3 regions of the Cobetia sp. 29-18-1 genome follow, and region 1 is predicted to be linked to each of the others. Evidence: predicted binding sites of a transcription regulator. Region 1 holds the regulator's gene; each other region holds the start of a gene.
What was found. Region 1 encodes LexA, which represses DNA repair genes until DNA is damaged. Its sites were predicted from a motif close to TACTGTNTANNTANACAGTA; they were not measured.
Positions count from the first base shown of each region.

Region 2: the regulator LexA is predicted to act here: its motif matches at 4,147-4,166, upstream of recN (DNA repair protein RecN).
Region 3: the regulator LexA is predicted to act here: its motif matches at 4,457-4,476, upstream of ruvC (crossover junction endodeoxyribonuclease RuvC).

Region 1 is NZ_JARWKS010000007.1:80,476-87,738, forward strand. Features, by position in the region: gene QD208_RS07385 (mechanosensitive ion channel family protein) at 1-100, opposite strand, end outside; gene nagZ (beta-N-acetylhexosaminidase) at 149-1,294, opposite strand; gene QD208_RS07395 (L,D-transpeptidase) at 1,554-2,096, opposite strand; gene QD208_RS07400 (TetR/AcrR family transcriptional regulator) at 2,096-2,773, opposite strand; gene lexA (transcriptional repressor LexA) at 3,340-3,969, shown strand; gene QD208_RS07410 (hypothetical protein) at 4,116-4,355, opposite strand; gene QD208_RS07415 (DUF6586 family protein) at 4,608-5,087, opposite strand; gene topA (type I DNA topoisomerase) at 5,087-7,263, opposite strand, start outside.
Region 2 is NZ_JARWKS010000015.1:50,437-57,699, forward strand. Features, by position in the region: gene dnaJ (molecular chaperone DnaJ) at 1-957, opposite strand, end outside; gene dnaK (molecular chaperone DnaK) at 1,127-3,049, opposite strand; gene grpE (nucleotide exchange factor GrpE) at 3,253-3,876, opposite strand; gene recN (DNA repair protein RecN) at 4,253-5,923, shown strand; gene fur (ferric iron uptake transcriptional regulator) at 6,130-6,552, opposite strand; gene bamE (outer membrane protein assembly factor BamE) at 6,631-7,059, shown strand; gene QD208_RS12400 (RnfH family protein) at 7,151-7,263, opposite strand, start outside.
Region 3 is NZ_JARWKS010000008.1:84,941-92,203, reverse strand. Features, by position in the region: gene QD208_RS08285 (cache domain-containing protein) at 1-585, shown strand, start outside; gene QD208_RS08280 (D-2-hydroxyacid dehydrogenase) at 723-1,775, opposite strand; gene QD208_RS08275 (zinc ribbon domain-containing protein) at 2,095-2,319, shown strand; gene aspS (aspartate--tRNA ligase) at 2,467-4,254, shown strand; gene ruvC (crossover junction endodeoxyribonuclease RuvC) at 4,535-5,113, shown strand; gene ruvA (Holliday junction branch migration protein RuvA) at 5,426-6,040, shown strand; gene ruvB (Holliday junction branch migration DNA helicase RuvB) at 6,281-7,263, shown strand, end outside.

The DNA.
Region 1 (7,263 bases):
CGACCCATTGGCGCAGCGGCTCGACCCATTGATTGATCATCTCTTCGGCAGGCGCTGCCAGCTTGTCGGCAGCAGCCTCGGTGGCGGATTGCTCAGCCATGGGAATTCCTTGCCAGTCTTCGACTCGAAAAAGGCACCGCGTGCCTGATTATTGCGCGCTACCGGACTCAGAGACCGACCGTGCGTCAGACGCGTCAGCGGCGCCTAGCGTGCCCGAGGGCATGGCAGCCTGCTGTGATGCCTGACTGGCCGCCATCGATTCGAGCCGCGCGTGGGTGCGCCGCCAGCGTGCCAGCCCCACCAGACCATCCAGCGTCGGGCGAGCTCGCGCATAGCGCAGACGCGCCTGGCGCTTGCCACGGTGGCGCTGCTCATCGTCATCGAGGCTGTCGAGCACTTCGCGCGCGGCGGCCGGGTCATTGCAGACCAGCGCCATGTCGCAGCCGGCGTCCAGCGCCAGGCGTGCACGCTCTGCCGGGCCACCTTCCGCGACGGCCGCCGCCATGCCGAGATCATCGGAGAAGATGGCGCCCTTGAAGCCGAACTCTTCGCGCAGCAGGCCCAACCAGCTGGGTGAGAAGCCCGCGGGACGTGCATCGAAATCCGGATAGATCACATGCGCCGGCATCACGCCACCCAGGCGCTCGGCGAGGGCCGCGAAGGGCTTGAGGTCATGTTCGCGCAGCTCGCGGAACGGCCGCGGGTCGACCACGCGCTCCAGATGGGTATCTGCCGAGATGCCACCATGCCCCGGGTAGTGCTTGCCGACGGCGGACATGCCCGCCTCCTGCAGCCCGTCGATGAAGGCGCCGCCCACCGCGATGACGTCTTCCGGCGTGGCGCCGAAGCTGCGATCGCCAATGATGGTCGAGCCCGCCACATCGATATCCAGTACCGGCGCAAAGGTGATATCACAGCCGATGGCTGCCATTTCCATGCCCAGCAGCCAGCCGGCATCGCGTGCCAGACCCAGGCCTGCGGCCTGGGCGTCTTCGCCGCAGCCATCACAGTCACGCCCGAGACAGCACTGCGCCAGGCTGCGCATCGATGGCAGGCGTGTCACGCCCTCGCGCAGACGCTGGACGCGCCCGCCTTCCTGATCGATGGCGATCAGCAGGTGGGGATTGACGCTGCGAATCTCGCGGCTCAGTTCCAACACCTGCTCGGGAGAAGCGCAGTTGCGCGCAAACAGGATGACGCCCCCGACGGCAGGGCGTGCCAGCAGTTCACGTTCGTCGCGGGCGAGGGTCAGCCCCGCAACATCGACCATTACGGAGCCCAGTGGCTGTGTCATGTCATCCTTCCTGTCCATGGCCTGCGGCAGTGATGTCCCGTGAAGAGAGGAGCCACGACCGCCAGGACTTCATGTCTTTTACGGGGCTCGGCAGCCTGGAAGAAACGTGATGAATCAGGCTGCCAGCGCGAGGAAAGGCGCAATTCTAGCCGACTGAACCCCTATCGAACAGTCGCGGCCAGCTGCGCCCCGGCAAGGGGCTGTCACGCAGATTCCGGTGACAGCTCATGGAGGGTATCAGACTCGGGCACCAGCGCCTTCAGGCATGCAGCAGTACCGGGGTGCCGGGCACAGCCTCGGCAAAGAGTCGCAGCAGGTCGTCATCACGCAAGCGAATGCAGCCGTGGGACGCCGCTACCCCCATGGGCTCCGTGCTGGGCGTGCCATGAAAATAGATGTAGCGGCGCAGACTATCGACCCGCTCGCTGCGGGCATTGCGACCACGATTGACGCCGGGCTCGCGGCCGCTGAGCCACAGAATGCGCGTCAGGATCCAGTCACGCTCAGGATGCTCCGCGGCAAGCTCGGGCGTGAACACCTCGCCCGTGAAGCGCCGTCCGCGATAGACGGCGCCACGCGGATTGCCCGCCCCGATGGCGGCTCGAATCACATGCCAGCCGGTTGGCGTGCAACCGCTGCCGTCGAGCTCGCCAATACCGTTGAGGCCGCTGGAGATCGCGCAGGCGTGCACCAGCGCCTCAGGGTCAGCCGCGGGGGGCGGCGCATCACGACTGCCACTCGGCGCGTCATTGCGTATCTCAAGGCTTTGGCGCGAGAGGTCCACCGCTACCCAGCAGGCCATCAGCTGGCCGCCTGGGTGACCGCCTCACCATCTCCGAGCGAGGCCGGCAACGGCGCTGCCATCGCCGCGACCACCACCGGACGCATGTGCTGGATCAGCTCACGCACCGTGGTGTGATGGCCGTACTCGGCTTCCTCGATATCGCGCAGCGCATCCAGGCCCGAGAAGGTGAAAATCACGCTGCCGAGCATGAAGTGCAGGCGCCAGAAGCGCTCGTTGTCCGGCAGATCAGGCGTCGCCAGCTTCAGAAGCTCGGCGAAGCGGCTGAAGACCGTGCCGTAATGCTCGCGGATATAGCGTCGCATGTGGCCCTGCCCCTGGGTATAGGCCAGCCCGAGCAGGCGCATGAAGGTACGCAGGCTGTTGCGCTCGGCCGGCACCTCCAGCACGGTACGCGCCATCACCTCCAGCAGGACCTCCAGCGGCACCTGACGCCCGGCGTATTGCTGCTCGACGCTGTCGAGTGCCGCGTGGAAGCGCTCACTGAACGGGTCGAGATAGCGTGCGAAGACCGCCTGGATCAGCGATTTCTTGGAGCCGAAGTGGTAGTTCACCGCCGCCAGATTGACCTTGGCCTTGCTGGTGATGTTACGCAGTGAGGTCTCGGCGAAGCCGCGCTCGGCGAACAGCACCTCGGCAGTATCGAGGATGCGGGTAACGGTATCGGTCTGGGCCATGGGCGGAACCCTTGTCAGGTAGAAAAGAACTGGAGTCGTAGGTCACGGCGCAAGCCCCGCGCGGCGACTCTCTCATGAGGTGGTGCATGTTCACCGCAAGGCACGTTCGATCACGGCACCCGTGAGCACCGCCATCGACGAACATTCGTTTGAAACACTTTGATTCTAGCGCGCCATGCCATGACTGACAATTCTCTCGCGTTTCAAACGCCAGAGGTTTAGCCAAGCCTGATATTCCCTCAACGCTGACCGTGCCGATTCAAGGGCTCGCCTAGCTGGGTGACTGACCACCCCGCCAGCGCCAGGCCGGGTTCACTTCCAGACATTCACCACCAGACATTCACCTCCAGGCATTCACTTCCAGACATTCCCATCAAGAAAGAATGCCTCGGATATCAGCACGAAAAGTCGCCAGACAGCGATATCTCGGCGACTACCTGCCCTTTGAGGCCACCACGCAAGCCACGATGCCTTGCATGACCGCCATGACTGGATACAATGACAGTTGTATGGATGCACACCCCGTGCCGTCAGCTCAAGATGCCGCCCAGGCCAAAGGCAATGCCATGACCCAGCCGCTTACTCCGCGCCAGCAGGATGTCTTCGACTTCATCATCAAGACCATCAAGTCCTCTGGCTACCCGCCGACGCGGGCCGAAATCGCCCAGGCGCTGGGCTTCCGCTCACCGAATGCTGCCGAGGAGCATCTGCGTGCCCTCAAGCGCAAGGGCGCCATCGAGATGGTGCCGGGCACCTCTCGCGGCATTCGCGTGCCGTCGCTGGCTGACGTCGACGACAGCGCCAACGATGGCCTGCCGGTGATCGGGGAAGTGGCCGCCGGCAGTCCGATTCTTGCCAGCGAGCATATCGACCGTCACTGCCCGCTGCCGAGCGACTACTTCTCGCCGGCTGCCGACTACCTGTTGCGCGTGCGCGGCGTGTCGATGAAGGACGTGGGAATTCTGGAAGGCGACCTGCTGGCCGTGCACCGCACCAGCAGCGTGCGTGACGGACAGATCGTAGTGGCACGTCTGGGGGATGAGGTCACCGTCAAGCGCTTCCGCCGTGACGGGCACTACGTGTGGCTGGAAGCCGAGAACGAGGACTTCTCGCCGATCAAGGTCGACCTGCGCACGGACAGCCTGGAGATCGAAGGTCTCGGGGTGGGCGTCATCCGCGATGGCGGCCTGCACTGAGGCCTTGACCAGCAGCGCTTTGAGCAACGAGCTATGCCCAGCAGCACCTTTCTCGCAGAGCTCTGAGCAACAGAAAAGCCGCACGCATTGCACAAAAAAACCCGCCTCGAGGCGGGTTTTTTTGTGCGCGAAGCGCGAGCGATGAATCAGTGCACGATGCCTTCTGACTGCTCGTCCTCGTCTTCTTCGCCATCCCAGAGGCGAGTCCGGGTGATGGCGTGGTCGATCATCTCACGCGCGACCTCGAAACGATTGTCACGCAGCAGATCGGCGGCCTCGTCCGAAATGCGAATGCTGAGCAGCGGCTCACCTTCGCTTTCCGCGGCGCGCAGAATCACTTCACCATCTTCCATTTGCACAATTTCAAGTACGGCGGGATCGGACACGTCATTCCTCCTGCACGGCATCTCGCGAGATACCGGCGTCGTTGTAATCGTCAGCGCGACGGCTGGCAAGCCCGGCACCGCGTTGCCATCAGCGACGCAGAAAAAAGTACGACCACAGCCAGAGCCATGGTCGTACCGGAGAATGCAGGGCTTGCCACAATGCGATCAGTCTAGCACCCGTGAAGGCGAAACGTCACCCGATTGCCATGCGCCAGTCATCACCAGCGTGCAGCACCAGATCAACGCCTTGACCTACCACTCGACACTCGACTCGCGCAGCTGCGGCAGCAGCGCCTTGAATGCCGTGATGGCGGCACTGAGACGCTCGGCCAGCGAGGCGCTCGAGGCTGCCGCGATGATCAGACCATCACCACGCGAACGCGATTCCTCGCGGCGAGCGACGCCGCCCTCTTCATGCAGGCGGGTCACATCCGCGACCAGCTCAGACAACCAGCTGTCGGAATGCTCCAGCAGGCTGCGCAGCTGCTCGACCTCGGCGATGGGCGTCGGCGGCGACGCCAGGCGCTCGCGCCAGCTACCCTCTGGCCAGCGCGCCGTCACGGCACACTCTTCCAGCAATGACGCCAGCGCCAGCTCCAGCAGGGCGAGCGCGCCCTCTTCACCGGCCATGCGACGCGCCACGGCATGCTCATCGTCGCCAGAGGCTGCTGACTGGGCCAGCAGCAACTCGGCCTGATACAGCAGCTGATTGGTACGGGCACGCTGGCTCATCAGCTCTTGGCTCCCTTGCGCTTGTCCTCGACGACCCAGCGGCCGTTGTCGTAGGTCGCCTTCCAACCGGTCGCCTTGCCTTCCTCATCGGTCATGACGTACTGAGCCTTGACCTTGCGCGAGAAGCGAATCTGCGCCGGACGTCCGTCCGGGTCCTGATCCGGGGCTTCGAGAATGAAGTGATACTTCTCCGGCAGCTCGTCGGCATGCGCCTTGAGCTCCTTGACCAGCGGCGGACGCGTCTCGCGATTCTTGGGGAACTGACTGGCCGCCAGGAACAGGCCACTGGCGCCATCGCGCAGCACGTAGTGGTCCTCGACCTTGACGCAGGCAAGTTCCGGCATCGGAATCGGGTCCATCTTCGGCGGCGCCACCTCACCGGACTTGAGCAGCTTGCGGGTATTCTTGCAATTCTCGTTGGTGCAGCCGAAGTACTTGCCGAAACGCCCGGTCTTGAGCTGCATGTCGGAACCGCACTTGTCGCACTCGATCACCGGGCCATCGTAGCCCTTGATGCGGAACTGACCTTCCTCGACCTCGTGACCGACACAGTCCGGGCTATTGCCGCAGACATGCAGCTTGCGCTGCTCATCGATCAGGTAGCTGTCCATCGCGGTGGCGCAGATCGGGCAGCGACGCTTGGCGCGCAGCGCATCCGTCTCGGCATCTTCACCGGCATCGGCCGCCACGGCTTCATCGCCCGGCAGCAGATCGATGGTGGTCTTGCAGCGCTCCTTGGGCGGCAGGTTGTAGCCGGAACAGCCCAGGAAGACCCCGGTCGAGGCGGTACGAATCTGCATCTCACGCCCACAGGTCGGGCAGGCGATGTCCGTCGGCACCGGCTGGTTGGGACGCATGCCCTCTTCGGACTGGGCGTGGTCCAGCTCGGCCTTGAACTCGGCGTAGAAGGTGTCCAGCAGCTCGCGCCAGTTGCGCCCGCCGTTGGCCACCTCATCGAGATAGTCTTCCATGCGCGCCGTGAAGCCGAAGTCCATCAGGTCCTTGAAGGACTCGCTGAGGCGATCGGTGACGATGTCGCCCAGTTTCTCGGCATAGAAGCGACGGTTTTCCAGCGCCACGTAGCCACGGTCCTGGATGGTGGAGATGATGGCGGCATAGGTGGACGGACGACCGATACCGCGCTTCTCCAGCTCCTTGACCAGGCTGGCCTCGGTGTAACGCGCCGTGGGCTTGGTGAAGTGCTGCAGCGGCTGCAGCTCGACCAGGTCCAGCTTCTCGCCGATGGCGAGGTCCGGCAGCGACTGGTCCTCTTCCTTCTTGCCCATCGGCTTCATGACACGCGTGTAACCGTCGAACTTGAGCACACGGCCCTTGGCGCGCAGCTCGTAGCCATCCACTTCGATGGTCAGCGTGGAGGACAGGTATTCGGCCGGCAGCATCTGACAGGCGACGAACTGACGCCAGATCAGCTCATACAGACGCTCGGCGTCACGCTCCATACCGGCGAGATCGGTGGCGCGGCGTGACACTTCGGAAGGACGAATCGCTTCGTGCGCTTCCTGGGCGCCTTCCTTGCTGGAGTAGACGTTGGCCGCTTCCGGCAGGTAGTTGCTGCCGTATTCTTCGCTGATGAAGTCGCGCGCCGTGGCCACCGCGTCCGCCGACAGATTGGTCGAGTCGGTACGCATGTAGGTGATGTAACCCGCCTCGTAGAGACGCTGGGCCATCATCATGGTCTTCTTGACCGAGAAGCCGAGACGACCACTGGCCGCCTGCTGCAGGGTCGAGGTGATGAACGGCGCGTTCGGCTTGGAGCGCGTCGGCTTGTCTTCACGATTGGTGATCGCGAGCTTGGCCGTGCGCAGCGCCGCGATGCGATCCATCGTCTCCTTCTCGCTGGTCGGACGGAAGGCCTTGCCATCCTGACGCGCCAGCTCGAAACGGATCGCTTCACCACTGGCGGCGGCCAGCTCAGCGTGGACATCCCAGAACTCTTCGGGGATGAAGGCGCGGATCTCGCGCTCACGCTCGACGATCAGACGCACGGCAACCGACTGCACGCGCCCGGCGGACAGGCCACGAGCGACCTTGGCCCACAGCAGCGGCGAGACCATGAAGCCGACGACGCGATCCAGATAACGGCGTGCCTGCTGGGCATGTACGCGGTCCATCTTCAGTTCGCCCGGCTCATCGAAGGCCGCCGTGATCGCCTTCT
Region 2 (7,263 bases), on a different contig from region 1:
CTTGACGCCCTTGCCGCGCAGACGGAACAGCTTGCCGGTCTGGGTCTCGGCCGGAATCTTCAGCACGACACGTCCGTCGAGGGTCGGCACATTGAGCTCACCGCCCAGCGCCGCATCGACGAAGCTGATCGGCACTTCACACTGCAGGTGACGACCATCGCGCTTGAAGATCTCGTGCTCGCGCAGGTTGACCTGCACATACAGATCACCTGACGGCCCGCCGTTGACACCGCCCTCGCCTTCGCCGTTCAGGCGGATGCGATCGCCGGTGTCGACGCCCGGCGGAATCTTGACCGAGAGGGTCTTGGATTCCTGGACGCGGCCTTCGCCGTGACACTTGCGGCACGGCACGCTGATCTTCTCGCCACGACCGTGGCAGGTCGGACATGCCTGCTCGACCGCAAAGAAGCCCTGCTGCATGCGCACCTTGCCCATGCCATTGCAGGTCGGGCAGGTTTCCTTGCTGGAACCCGGCTCGGCACCATCGCCATCGCAGTGGCCACAGGCCGCCAGACGCGGCACGCGGATATCGACCGTGGTACCGGCAACCGCCGATTCCAGATCGAGATCCAGGTTGTAACGCAGGTCGCTGCCGCGCTGCGGAGCGTTCGGATTGCGACGACCACCGCCGCCACCGAAGATGTCACCGAAGACATCGCCGAACACATCGCCGAAGCCGCCGGCACCACCACCGCCAAAGCCGCCGCCACCGAAGCCACCGCCGCCCTGACCATCGACACCGGCATGACCGAACTGGTCATAGGCGGCGCGCTTGTCAGCATCGGACAGCACTTCGTAGGCCTCAGAGACTTCACGGAACTTCTCGGCCGAAGTTTCATCATCCGGGTTGCGGTCCGGGTGATGCTTCTGGGCCAGGCGTCGGTACGCCTTCTTGATGTCCTTGGTGTCGGCGCCACGCTCGACACCAAGCACTTCGTAATAATCACGCTTGGACATGGATCAGGTCCGCCTGGATTGCTGGCAGCCTGAGGCTGCCGGTCTGTTCTGGAATGCCGGTTGTCACCGGTGGCTCGCGGCTAGCGCAGGGCGCCACCGATGCAAACGACAACGCGGGACACCTTCACAAGGCTCCCGCGCTGTCATCAGACGTCGTTCAAGAAATCCCTCAGGACTTCTTGTCGTCGTTGACTTCCTCGTACTCGGCGTCAACCACGTCGTCGTCCTGCTTCTTGCCAGCCTGACCTTCGGCAGCCTGCTCACCCTGGGCGCCCTGCTCGGCGTAGAGCTTCTGCGCCAGGTTGCCGGACGCTTCGGTCAGTGCATCCAGCTTGGCCTGGATCGCATCCTTGTCGTCGCCTTTCAGGGCTTCTTCCAGCTCGGAGATCGCCGTCTCGATGGCTTCCTTCTCGCTGGCTTCGGCCTTGTCACCGGCTTCGGTCAGGGTCTTCTTGGTCGCGTGAATCATGCCGTCGGCCTGATTGCGCAGCTGGACCATTTCCTCGAACTTCTTGTCTTCGTCGGCGTTGGCTTCCGCGTCACGCACCATCTGTTCGATCTCGTCGTCGGACAGGCCGCCGGAAGACTTGATGACGATGGACTGTTCCTTGCCGGTCGCCTTGTCCTTGGCGGACACGTTCAGGATACCGTTGGCATCCAGGTCGAAGGCGACTTCGATCTGCGGCACGCCGCGCGGTGCCGGCGGAATGTCGGCCAGGTCGAAACGACCCAGAGACTTGTTCTGCGCGGCCTGCTTGCGCTCACCCTGCAGGACGTGGATGGTCACCGCGCCTTGGTTGTCGTCAGCGGTGGAGAACACCTGAGACTTCTTGGTCGGGATGGTGGTGTTCTTCTCGATCAGCGGCGTCAGCACGCCACCCATGGTCTCGATACCGAGGGTCAGCGGGGTCACGTCCAGCAGCAGCACGTCCTTGACGTCGCCGCCCAGCACGCCGCCCTGAATACCGGCGCCGACGGCGACCGCTTCATCCGGGTTGACGTCCTTGCGGGCTTCCTTGCCGAAGAACTCGGCCACCTTGGACTGCACCAGCGGCATGCGTGTCTGACCACCGACCAGGATGACGTCGTCGATCTCGGAGGCGGACAGGCCGGCGTCGGACAGCGCGGTCTGGCACGGCTTCAGGGAGCGTGCAACCAGATCGTCGACCAGAGACTCGAGCTTGGAACGGGTCACCTTGACGTTCAGGTGCTTCGGACCGGTGTTGTCAGCCGTGATGTACGGCAGGTTCACGTCGGTCTGCTGAGCGCTGGACAGCTCGATCTTGGCCTTCTCGGCGGCTTCCTTCAGACGCTGCATGGCGAGGTTGTCGCCGGACAGATCGATACCGCTGTCTGCCTTGAACTGGTCAACCAGGTAGTTGATCAGGTGCATGTCGAAATCTTCACCACCCAGGAAGGTGTCGCCGTTGGTGGCGAGCACTTCGAACTGGGTCTCACCGTCGACGTCGGCGACTTCGATGATGGAGATATCGAAGGTACCGCCGCCCAGGTCGTAGACCGCGATGGTCTTGTCACCACGAGACTTGTCCATGCCGTAGGCGAGGGCTGCGGCAGTCGGCTCGTTGATGATGCGCTTGACGTCGAGACCCGCGATGCGGCCGGCGTCCTTGGTCGCCTGACGCTGGGAATCGTTGAAGTAGGCCGGCACGGTGATGACGGCTTCGGTGACTTCTTCACCGAGGTAGTCTTCCGCGGTCTTCTTCATCTTCTTGAGGATTTCCGCACTGATCTGCGGCGGAGCCATCTTCTTGTCTTTCACCTGCACCCAGGCGTCGCCGTTGTCGGCTTCGACAATCTTGTACGGCACCATCTTGATGTCTTTCTGAACCACATCATCCTTGAACTTGCGACCGATCAGGCGCTTGACCGCGAAGAGAGTGTTCTCCGGGTTGGTCACTGCCTGACGCTTGGCCGACTGGCCGACCAGAATCTCGTTGTCGTCGGTGTAAGCGATGATGGACGGTGTGGTGCGACCGCCTTCAGCGTTTTCGATGACCTTGGTTTTCTCGCCGTCGAGCACTGCCACACAGGAGTTGGTAGTACCCAAGTCAATACCGATGATGCGTCCCATAATCGTATACCTCGAATCTGTTGCTAGCCTGAAAGATAAGTCTGGATGTCGGCACCTTGTGTCGGTGCCTGAACTTGTTTCTCTAGATGGGGTCGCGTGTCAGGGTTTCAAGACCCGGCCGGGCAAATTTTCCCGGACCGGATCGCCCTGAGCCCCCACAGGGCGCGATCCAACGCCTATCGGGCGTCGGGAGCGCGCAGGCCTCAGGAGGCCTTGCTGACTGCCACCATCGCCGGACGCACCAGGCGGCCATTGAGGGTGTAACCCTTCTGCATCACGTCGATGACGCTGTTCGGCTCCGCGTCCGGGGACGGCACCATGGCGACAGCCTGATGGTATTCCGGATCGAAGGGCTCGCCGTGCGGATCCAGCTGCTCGACGCCTGACTTGTTCAGGGCATCCAGCTGCATTTTCAAGGTCATCTCGATGCCTTCGACGTGGGTCTTGGCCGCTTCGTCACCCGACATGGATTCCAGTGCCTTCTCGAGGGAATCCACCACCGGCAGCATTTCCTTGACGAACTTCTCCAGCGCGAACTTGCGCGCCTTCTCGGCGTCCTGCTCGGCACGACGGCGCGCGTTCTGCGCATCGGCAGCCGCACGCAGCGCCTGGTCCTTGGCTTCCTTGACGGCCTGCTCAAGCTCTTCGACCTGGGCGGCCAGCATCTCGGCTTCCGGGTTGTCCACCAGAGAGCCTTCGGCGCCGGTATCGTCGGCATCCAGTACGTTGTCGATCACTTCACCTTCCGGCGTTTCCGGCTGCGGCTCGGCATCGCGAGCGGCACGCTGAAGCTCTTCATCCATCGGGGTCTGCGGGTCCTGAGCCATGCTGATCTCCTGCGGGCCGGCGTCTATGCGCCATTGCCCTGATTCGTGGCCTGCTGAGCTTGTCGCGAAGCATCACGCGTACTGGCTGACAGACAGGCCATGAGTTGCCTTGAGAGGCAGCAAGGCCAGGCCATTGCTGCCGACTGAAAGTGTCAGTGCCTCTATATGGGGACAGCACATCGCTTCTCAAGCCTTGCCGCGGGCTTTTCTCCCCACTGAGTCCGGCATGGATTGAAGGCCACCCGAACGTGCTGTATAAAAAGCCATGTTCACTGTATAAACATACTGTATGGCGACACCGTAGCCCGCCCATCGAGTCCGGGTCCGCTGATGTTCTCCCAGCACGGCGTACGTCAAAGCCCCCTCGGAGGTAGTCATGCTGCTGCAACTCGCCATCCAAGATTTTGCCATCGTCGAAACGCTGGAGCTCGATTTCCGCCGCGGCATGACCGCCATCACCGGCGAGACCGGTGCCGGCAAGTCCATCCTGCTCGGCGCCCTCGGCCTGTGTCTGGGCGAGCGCGCCGATGCCGGCAGCGTGCGGCATGGCGCCGACCGCGCCGACCTCATCGCGCGTTTCGATATCAGTGAGCTTGGCGGTGCCCGTCAGTGGCTGGATGAGCGCGAACTGGGCAGCGACGACTGCCTGCTGCGTCGCGTCATCACTGCCAGCGGCCGCTCCAAGGCCTGGATCAACGGCACGCCCTGCACCATCGCCGGCCTGCGCGAGCTGGGCGAGCACCTGATCGACATCCACTCCCAGCACGCCCATCACTCCCTGCTCAAGGAAGAGACGCATCTGCGTCAGCTCGACGAATATGCTGGCCTGGAGACTCAGGCTGCCCAGTTGCGCGAGGACTTCCGTCACTGGCAGGAGGCGCATCGTCGTCTCAAACGCATGAGCAATGATGGCGATGAGGTGCGTGCACGTCGCCAGCTGCTGCGCTATCAGGTCGAGGAGCTTGATGAACTGGCGCTGTGCGAAGGAGAGCTGGAAGCCCTGGAGCAGGAGCAGGAAACGCTGGCCAATGCCGAGCAGATTCTGGCCGAGGCGCAGTCCGCCGCCGAATGCTGTGATCACGACGAAGAAGGTGCGTTGCCACGCCTCAACCAGGCCCTGGCGCGCCTGGCACATCTGCCGGGCAACGAGCATGGCTCACTGGCCAGTGCACTGGGTATGCTCGAGGAAGCGCGCATCCAGATAGAAGAAGCGGCGCGTGAACTGCATCGCTTCGTGGAAGTCACCGAACTCGATCCCGAGCGTCTGGCCTTCGTCGATGAGCGCCTGAGCCGCATTCACCAGATCGCGCGCAAGCATCATGTGATGCCGGACGAGCTGCATGGCCTTCATCAGCGCCTGAGCGAAGAACTCGACGGCCTGGGTGGCGATGAGGAGGCCATCGAAGCCTTGCGGGAAGAAGTGGCTCAGCGTCGCGAGGCATGGAAGGGGCTGGCGAGTGAGGTAAGCGCCAAACGCGCCACTGCCGCCCCGCAACTGGCCAGCGACATCCAGGACCAGCTGGCCTTCCTCGGCATGGGCAAGGCCACCTTCGAGGTCGCCATCGAGGCGCGGGAGCGCCCGCAGCCCGAAGGCATGGAACGCATCCACTTCCGCATCAGCGCCAACCCGGGCCAGCCGCCACGTGCGCTGGCCAAGGTGGCCTCCGGCGGCGAGCTCTCGCGTGTGTCACTGGCGATCCAGGTCGTGGCCGCCAGTCGCTCGACCATCCCCAGCCTGGTCTTCGATGAAGTCGATGTCGGCATCTCCGGCGCCACCGCCGAGATCGTCGGTCAGCTGCTGCGTCGCCTGGGCGACAAGGGCCAGGTGCTGACCGTCACTCACCTGCCGCAGGTCGCCGCACAGGCGCATCAGCACCTGCATATAGAGAAGCAGGCCGAGAAGGACACGACCCGCACCCACATGGCGCTGCTGGATGAAAGCGGTCGCGTGCGCGAGCTGGCACGTATGCTGGGCGGCATTCACCTTTCCGAGCAGACCCTCGCCCATGCCCGCGAGATGCTCGGCGCTGCCGACAGCCGCCACTGAGCACTGCCGCCAAAGCCGCCGTCGCCGTTCATGCACTGCCAGCGACGTCCATTCGTCCAATGACGCTCCTCAACAAGACGAACGCCAGAGTCATGGATTGAGGAAACATGAACGCCAGATACACGAACGGCCGCCCTCAGGGGCGGCCGTTCGTGTATCTGGCCGGAGAAGGCTCTCCGGCCACGTCATCCCTGACGCAACCCGCGTCAGCTGTCGCTCTTGTCGCCCTTGGGACGCACGTAGAGCACTAGCGCATGCTCGACCAGCTCATAGCCGTGCTCCTCGACGATCTCGCGCTGACGGCGCTCGATCTCGGGATCACAGAACTCTATGATCTCGCCGCTGTCCAGACATACCATGTGGTCATGGTGTTCTTCCTGGGACAGTTCGAAGACGGCGTGACCGCCATCGAAGTTGTGACGCATCACCAGTCCCGCTGTTTCAAACTGGGTGAGCACACGATAAACCGTCGCCAGACCGACATCTTCGCCAGCCTCAAGCAACGCCTTGTACACGTCCTCGGCACTCAGGTGTCGATCCGTCGATTTCTCGAGGATCTGCAGGATCTTGACTCGCGGTAGGGTTACCTTGAGTCCCGCCTTGCGCAGTTCATGGTTCTGATCGGCCATGCTGGGGTACTCTTCGCAGTCGCTTGATGTATCAGGTATGATCGGCCAAGGCAAAACGATAGGGAATCTTCAGGGCAAATGCAAAACTTGATCAAAACAGTCGCCTTTTGCAGCGCCCTGTCGCTGCTCACCGGGTGCAGCTACTTCAGCGTCTACAAGCGCGACCTTCCTCAGGGCAACCTGATCAAGCCGGAAATGGTCGAGCAATTGAAGCCGGGCATGAGCCGCGAACAGGTCATCTACGTGATGGGCTCACCGCTGCTGACCGCCCCCTTCAGTGAGGATAGCTGGGACTACGTCTATCGCCTCAAGAAAGCGGATGGCGAAATCATCAACAAGCGCGTGACGTTGACCTTCGCAGGCGATTCACTCTCCAACATCGATAAGAGCGGCGACATCGACCAGGAAACCGTCATCGTGCCGGACCTGGACATCGACCCTCGCGCGGCACAGCCTAACCGTGCTGAACCCAAGGCAGGCGCAGCCGACCTGCCTGAAGAGCGCTGATCACTGTCCTCTTCACTCAGTGACAAGCCAGAAAACAGCGGGGCACCTTTCAAGGTGCCCCGCTGTTTTTGATTCTCGCCTGTATCTCGTCTTACTGACCGGCGCGGGCGGCCTTGTCGGCGCGCCGCTTGCGCGCAAGCTTGGGGTCGGTGATCAAGGCGCGATAGACCTCGACTCGATCCCCGGCGTCCAGCACATGCTCAT
Region 3 (7,263 bases), on a different contig from region 1:
CTGGATGATGCCAACGCCACCGCCGAAGAGATGTACCAGCGGCTGCGCCAGACCCAGAAGGAATTGCAGTCCAGCGAGCGTCGCTTGCTGGATTCCCTCGAAGCCAGTGGCGATAGCCTGTGGGAAATGGACATTCCTGAGCGCATCGTCCAGATCCATCCCAATCTCTGGAAGATGCTCGGCGCTTCGGGCCACGAGCCGTTGGCGATGCGCGAAATGGACTTCGATCGCTTGATTCACCCGGAGGATCTTGAACAGGTACATGCGCTCAGACACAAGATCATCACCACCTATGGCGAAAGCTGTGAGTGCCAGTACCGGATGCGTGCGCCGCAGGAAGAGGACCTACAGCAGATCGAGGCGATGGGAATGAACGAGGCAGGCATGGCGGACGCCACAGGCAAGGCTGGCGACAAGCTTCTGCAACAGCGGGGCCTGAGCGCTGACGATGACGGTGAGCATGAGGACGGCGAGCGAGCGAGCGGCACCCGATGGGTATTGTTGAGCTCACGCGGTCGTGTGGTGTCGTGGGACGCTGAAGGCAACGCCCTCAAGGCGGCAGGCATGCATATCCGCATCCGCTGATGCCGGCCATTGACAAAAAAGCCCCCGACTCGGCGCATATGCCGGTTCGGGGGCTTTTTCGTGACGTGCCGATCACACCTGCCACTCGGTGTCAGTGGCTATCATCGCGAGGTTGAGGCCGCGAGGCTGTGGCCGTGTCAGGCGTGTTCGCTCAGGAATGTCTCGATATTGGCCAGACTGAGATCGAGCATGTTCTGGCGCGCCTCCTGACTGATCCAGGCATTGTGTGGCGTGACGATCAGGTTCAAGGGTGCACTCGCCGAATGATGCTGGCTTTCCAGGGCCGAGAGCAGCGAGTGGCCTTCACGTGGCGGCTCCTCCGGCAGGCTATCCACCGCCAGGCCGCCGAGTTGTCCGGTGGCCAGTGCCTCCAGCGCTGCGTCCTCGTCGATGATGCCCCCGCGGGCGCAATTGACCAGCAGTGCACCGGGCTTCATGGCGGCGAGCGCCTGCTCATCGATCAGATGCTGCGTCTCTGGGGTCAGCGGGCAGTGCAGGCTGATGGCGTCAGCCTGAGGCAGCAGGCTTTCCAGCGCGGGGCGTTCGGCGGTGGGGGCGGTGCCCGGACGAGCGGCAAAGGTCACGCGCATGCCGAACGCCTCGGCCAGCCTGCCCACCGCAGTGCCCAGCTCCCCCTTGCCGATGATGACCAGATGCTTGCCGGACAGCTGCACCACGGGGCGGCCCATCAGGCAGAAGGTCGCGCTGCGTTGCCACTTGCCCGCGGCGATGTCGGTCTGGTATTCCGGCAGGCGGCCTGCCAGTGCCAGCAGCAGCATCCAGGTGTGCTGCGCCACCGAATGAGTGCCATAGGCATTGACGTTCATGACCCGAATGCCGCGTGCTTCGGCGGCCGCCATGTCGATATTGTTGGTGCCGGTCGCCATCACCGCGATCAGCTTGAGGGTCGGCAGCTCATCCATGTGGTGCGCCTCGATGCGTACCTTGTTGACCAGCACGATGGAGGCACCGCTCAGTCGTGGCACCACTTCCTCGGGCGCGGTGGCGTCATGACAGACCAATCCTTCCAGACGGGCCTCGAGACGCGAGAAGTCCAGTCCGTCACCGACGGAGCCGGCATCTAGCATGACGGCCTGCGGGGCGCTGGTGGACGAGGCGGGCTCGCAGTGAGAGGAAGCGGGCGTGGAAGAATGAGAGGGAGACTGCGCAGTACGATCGTGATCGGACATAGGTGCCTCATGATGGCGTAGGAAGATAGACAGGAAGACAGAAAGGCTGGCCCGGAAATGACGAGTACGTAGCGTCTGGGCCGGTTTGTGCTTGGGTGTTGCCCCGCACGGGGCCGAGCACGCTATAATGTGCCCCTTTCGCTTTGACTTGAAAGCCGCTCAACTGGCCTTATTGTAGGCGTCTCTTGCTGGTGCTTGCGAAAGCTCTCATGTTGGGGCCGCAGGTGCGCTGAACGCAAGACGCGCCGCAAGGCATAACATTGTCATGGTTCACGGTGCTCAGACAGCCCCGTGACCAGTATTGTCAGGAAAGAAAACCATGCCGATCTATGAATACCACTGCAAGGCCTGTGGCCATCGGATGGACAAGTTGCAGAAGATCAGCGCTGCGCCACTGACGGAGTGCCCGGAATGCAAGACGGACCAGCTCGAGAAGCTGGTCTCCGCCGCCGGGTTCCGTCTGGCAGGCAGTGGCTGGTACGAGACGGATTTCAAGTCCGGCAGCAAGAAGAATCTGGCCGGTGGTAGCGACAGCACCGCCTGACACAGCTGGGATGGTGCGTCAGGCATCAGCGTGATGAGGGTCAAGGGCGCCCAGCGGGTACCCTTGACCCTCATCGCCAACGGCAGGCCCTCTGAGACAGATGCGCATCAGCGCGTCGATCATGAATTTGAGCAACAAGGAATCAACATGCGCAGCCACTATTGCGGCAAACTGAACGAGACCCTGATCGATCAGGATGTCACTCTGTGCGGGTGGGTGCACCGCCGTCGCGACCACGGTGGCGTCATCTTCCTCGACATGCGCGACCGTGATGGCATCGCCCAGATCGTCGTCGATCCGGACACCGTCGATGCCTTCGCCACTGCCGACAAGGCGCGCAGCGAGTTCGTGCTGCGTATCAAGGGCCGTATCCGTCTGCGCCCGGAAGGCACCCAGAACCCGAACATGCCGACAGGCATGATCGAAGTGCTGGCCAAGGACGTCGAAGTGCTCAACACCGCACAGACGCCGCCGTTCCAGCTCGACGACCACAACAAGGTCGGTGAGGAAGTTCGCCTCAAGTATCGTTATGTCGACCTGCGTCGTCCCGACATGATCGAGAAGCTGCGTCTGCGCTCGCGCATCACTCACAGCGTGCGCGCCCAGCTCGAAGCCCTGGGCTTCCTCGACATCGAAACCCCGATCCTGACACGTGCCACGCCGGAAGGCGCACGCGACTATCTGGTGCCGAGCCGCACCTACGCCGGCAGCTTCTTCGCACTGCCGCAGTCTCCGCAGCTGTTCAAGCAGCTGCTGATGGTCGCCGGTGTCGATCGTTACTACCAGATCGCCAAATGCTTCCGTGATGAAGACCTGCGTGCTGACCGTCAGCCGGAGTTCACCCAGATCGACCTCGAAGCCAGCTTCGTCGACGAGCAGGACATCATGGGCATGACCGAGACCATGATCCGTGGCCTCTACAAGGAAGTGCTCGATGTCGAGCTGGGCGACTTCCCGACCATGCCGTACTCCGAGGCCATCAGCCGCTTCGGTTCCGACAAGCCGGACCTGCGTATCCCGCTGGAACTGGTCGATGTCGATGACCTGATGAGCGGCGTGGACTTCAAGGTCTTCTCCGGTCCGGCCAAGGACGACAAGGGCCGTGTCGCCGCACTGCGTGTCCCGGGCGGTGCCAGCCTGTCACGCAAGGAAATCGACGCCTACACCAAGTTCGTCGGCATCTACGGTGCCAAGGGCCTGGCGTGGATCAAGGTCAACGAACGTGCCAAGGGCATCGAGGGTCTGCAGTCGCCGATCGTCAAGTTCATGGAAGACGTCGTGGATGAAGTGCTGGACCGCTGTGGCGCCGTCGATGGCGACATCGTGTTCTTCGGCGCTGACAAGGCCAACATCGTGGCCGAGGCCATCGGTGCGCTGCGCGTCAAGCTGGGTGAAGACCTCAACCTCTACACCCGCGAGTGGGCACCGCTGTGGGTCGTCGACTTCCCGATGTTCGAAGCCGATGCCAACGGCCGCCTGAGCGCGCTGCACCACCCGTTCACCGCGCCGTCCTGCACGCCGGAAGAGCTCAAGGCCAACCCGGAAGCGGCACTGTCTCGCGCCTACGACATGGTCATCAACGGCACCGAGCTGGGTGGCGGCTCCATCCGTATCCACGATCAGGCCATGCAGCGTACCGTGTTCGAAGTGCTGGGCATCGGTGAAGAAGAAGCGGAAGAGAAGTTCGGCTTCCTGCTCGACGCCCTGAAGTTCGGCGCGCCGCCCCATGGTGGTCTGGCCTTCGGTCTCGACCGTCTGGTGATGCTGATGACCGGCGCCAAGACCATTCGTGAAGTGATTGCCTTCCCGAAAACCCAGAGCGCCGGCTGCATGATGACCGACGCCCCGGGCGTGGTCAGCGGTGAGCAGCTCAAGGAGCTGAACATCCGTCTGCGTCAGAAGGTCAAGGTCGAGGACGAAAGCGGTCAGGCCTGATTCAGCGGCGCATGACCGAGAGAGTGACTGGTGGGGCCGTCTGGACTGATTCGATCAGACAAGGGCGGTCCCGCAGTGGCAGGTTTGTTCCTTTGGCCTGGTAGGCGAGGGGGCGAGCAAGCCCGACAAGGCGGTGCGAGACTGTTTGCTGGCGTTCACGTCAGGCAATGACAGTGTCGCACCGCCTTTTTTGTGGCATGGTGGCTGGTTATATACACAGTAAGAGCGATGGCGCGATGACGACAGCGAAGATGGAAGGTGTGAGAGACGAGGCGGCAGCATGATCATTCTTGGCATCGACCCGGGCTCACGTCTGACCGGGTATGGGGTATTGGATGTCTCTGCGGCCCAGCCTCGCTATGTGGACAGTGGCTGCATTCGCATGTCACAGGTCAGCCTGGATCAGCGCCTAGCGCAGATCTATGCCGGTATCAGCGAGGTGATCGCCCTGCATCGCCCCGCGGAATTCGCCATCGAGCAGGTCTTCATGTCCAAGAACGCCGATTCGGCGCTCAAGCTGGGCCAGGCGCGCGGGGCTGCCATCGTGTGTGCGGCCAATCACGGCTTGCCGGTGTTCGAATATGGGCCGCGGCAGATCAAGCAGGCCGTGACCGGTACCGGTGCCGCCGAGAAGTCACAGGTGCAGCATATGGTCACGCATACGCTCAAGCTCTCCGCCACGCCGCAGGCCGATGCCGCCGATGCGCTGGCCATTGCCCTGACGCATTGTTTCGCGCGTCGACGCCTGACGCCCGGCAATGATCAGCTGGAAGCCTTGGGGCTGGGGAATACCAGTCGACGCAAGGGAACCCGCGTGCGTCGTAGCAGCAGCTGGCGAGACTTCGAGCCCGACGCCTGACATGCCGTTGAGCGACAAATGCGGTATCGTGCTCAATTAATAGCGATTTTTCAGTCACTTGTAGAGTGTCTGCCGAGCCTGGCAGCAGTCGATTGCGTGATGCGCCAAGCCGCGTGGCATCAGGCTTCGTGCCATCACCCAAGATATGACTGTCAGAAAGATGCGACAAATTCGTCGTGACACTGGGACATGCCGCCTACGCTTCATCTTTGGTAGGCTTGCCCGCATTGTAACAATCCGTGCAGAGAATCGGGTCTGTGAGCAGCACGATCCCACCGAACACGTTCTCTGCCGAGCAAGGACAGCCGCAACATGATTGGACGCCTGACCGGGACATTGCTGGAAAAACAACCGCCGCAGCTGGTGCTTGACGTACAGGGTGTCGGTTATGAACTGGAAGCTTCGATGAACACCCTGTTGGGCTTGCCGGCCGTGGGCGAGCATTGCCAGCTTTACACCCACCTGGTGGTGCGCGAAGACGCGCAGTTGCTGTATGGCTTCGGCAAGGAGCCCGAGCGTCGTCTGTTCCGTGAATTGATCAAGATCTCCGGTGTCGGCCCGCGTCTGGCGCTGGCGATTCTGTCGGGAATGGAGCAGTCCGATTTCATTCGCTGTGTGCACGACGAAGACAGCCGGGCGCTGACACGACTGCCGGGCGTCGGCAAGAAGACGGCGGATCGCCTGATCATCGAGATGCGTGATCGCCTCAAGCATTGGACGCTGCCGGCGGATGATGGTCTGGATGAAATGGCGCGTGCCTCCCAGCCACAACCGCCGGTCACCCATCCTCTGGCGGATGCCGAAGCCGCGCTGGTGTCCCTGGGCTACAAGCCTGTCGAGGCGGCCAAGATGCTCTCCGGGCTCGAGACCGGCGCCTCCACGGAAGCGCTCATCAAGGCGGCGCTGGCGCGCAAGATGGCCAGCTGAAGCCCCGCCAGGGCAGCAAACATGCGCCCTATAGTTTCCGTGAAGGAAACGGCGCATCGTGATTGGATTTATTGACTAGGGGTTGGCAGGTTACTGGGGTAGAAAGTGCGCGCTTGAATGCAGATGCGCTAGATCGTTGCACCGCCCTGGCAAACCTTGCCACCTGCCACTGACGCACGTTCATGGCCCATGACCCGCGTCATGTGCGTGACCTGCGTCATCAGGAGTTGAGCAAGCATCATGATGGAGTCGGACCGACTGATCTCCGCGGCGACGCATGATCCGGAAGAGCGGATCGATCGCGCCAATCGGCCACGCACGCTGAGTGACTACATCGGACAGCCCATCGTCCGCGAGCAGATGGAAATCTTCATCAGTGCCGCACGAGGACGAGGCGATAGTCTGGATCACACCCTGGTCTTCGGCCCGCCCGGACTCGGCAAGACGACGCTGGCGCATATCATCGCCAGCGAGATGAGTGTCGATATCAAGTCGACCTCCGGGCCGGTGCTGGAACGGGCAGGGGACCTGGCAGCGATGCTGACCAACCTGCAGGAAGGCGATGTCCTGTTCATCGACGAGATTCACCGCCTGTCACCGGCCGTCGAGGAAGTGCTCTATCCGGCGATGGAAGATTATCAGCTCGACATCATGATCGGTGAAGGCCCCGCGGCCCGCTCGATCAAGCTTGAGCTGCCACGATTCACCCTGGTGGGCGCGACGACGCGCGCGGGGCTGCTGACGGCGCCGCTGCGCGATCGCTTCGGCATCGTCCAGCGCCTCGAGTTCTACGATATCGAGTCACTCACCGACATCGTGGCACGCAGTGCCAGGCTTTCCGGCATGGAAGTCGAGATGGAAGGGGCGCTTGAGATTGCGCGTCGTTCCCGCGGCACGCCGCGTATTGCCAATCGTCTACTGCGCCGAGTGCGTGACTTCGCCGAAGTGCGCTCGGATGGTCGCTTGACGCTGGAAGTGGCCGACAAGGCGCTCAACATGCTCAATGTCGACAGCCACGGCCTGGATCACATGGATCGTCGACTGCTGTTGGCGATGATCGAGAAGTTCGATGGCGGGCCCGTCGGGGTCGATTCACTGGCGGCGGCCATCGGGGAAGAGCGCGATACCATCGAGGATGTGCTGGAGCCCTATCTGATTCAGCAGGGTTTCATGATGCGCACGGCGCGTGGGCGTCTGGTCACACGCTCGGCCTATCTGCACTT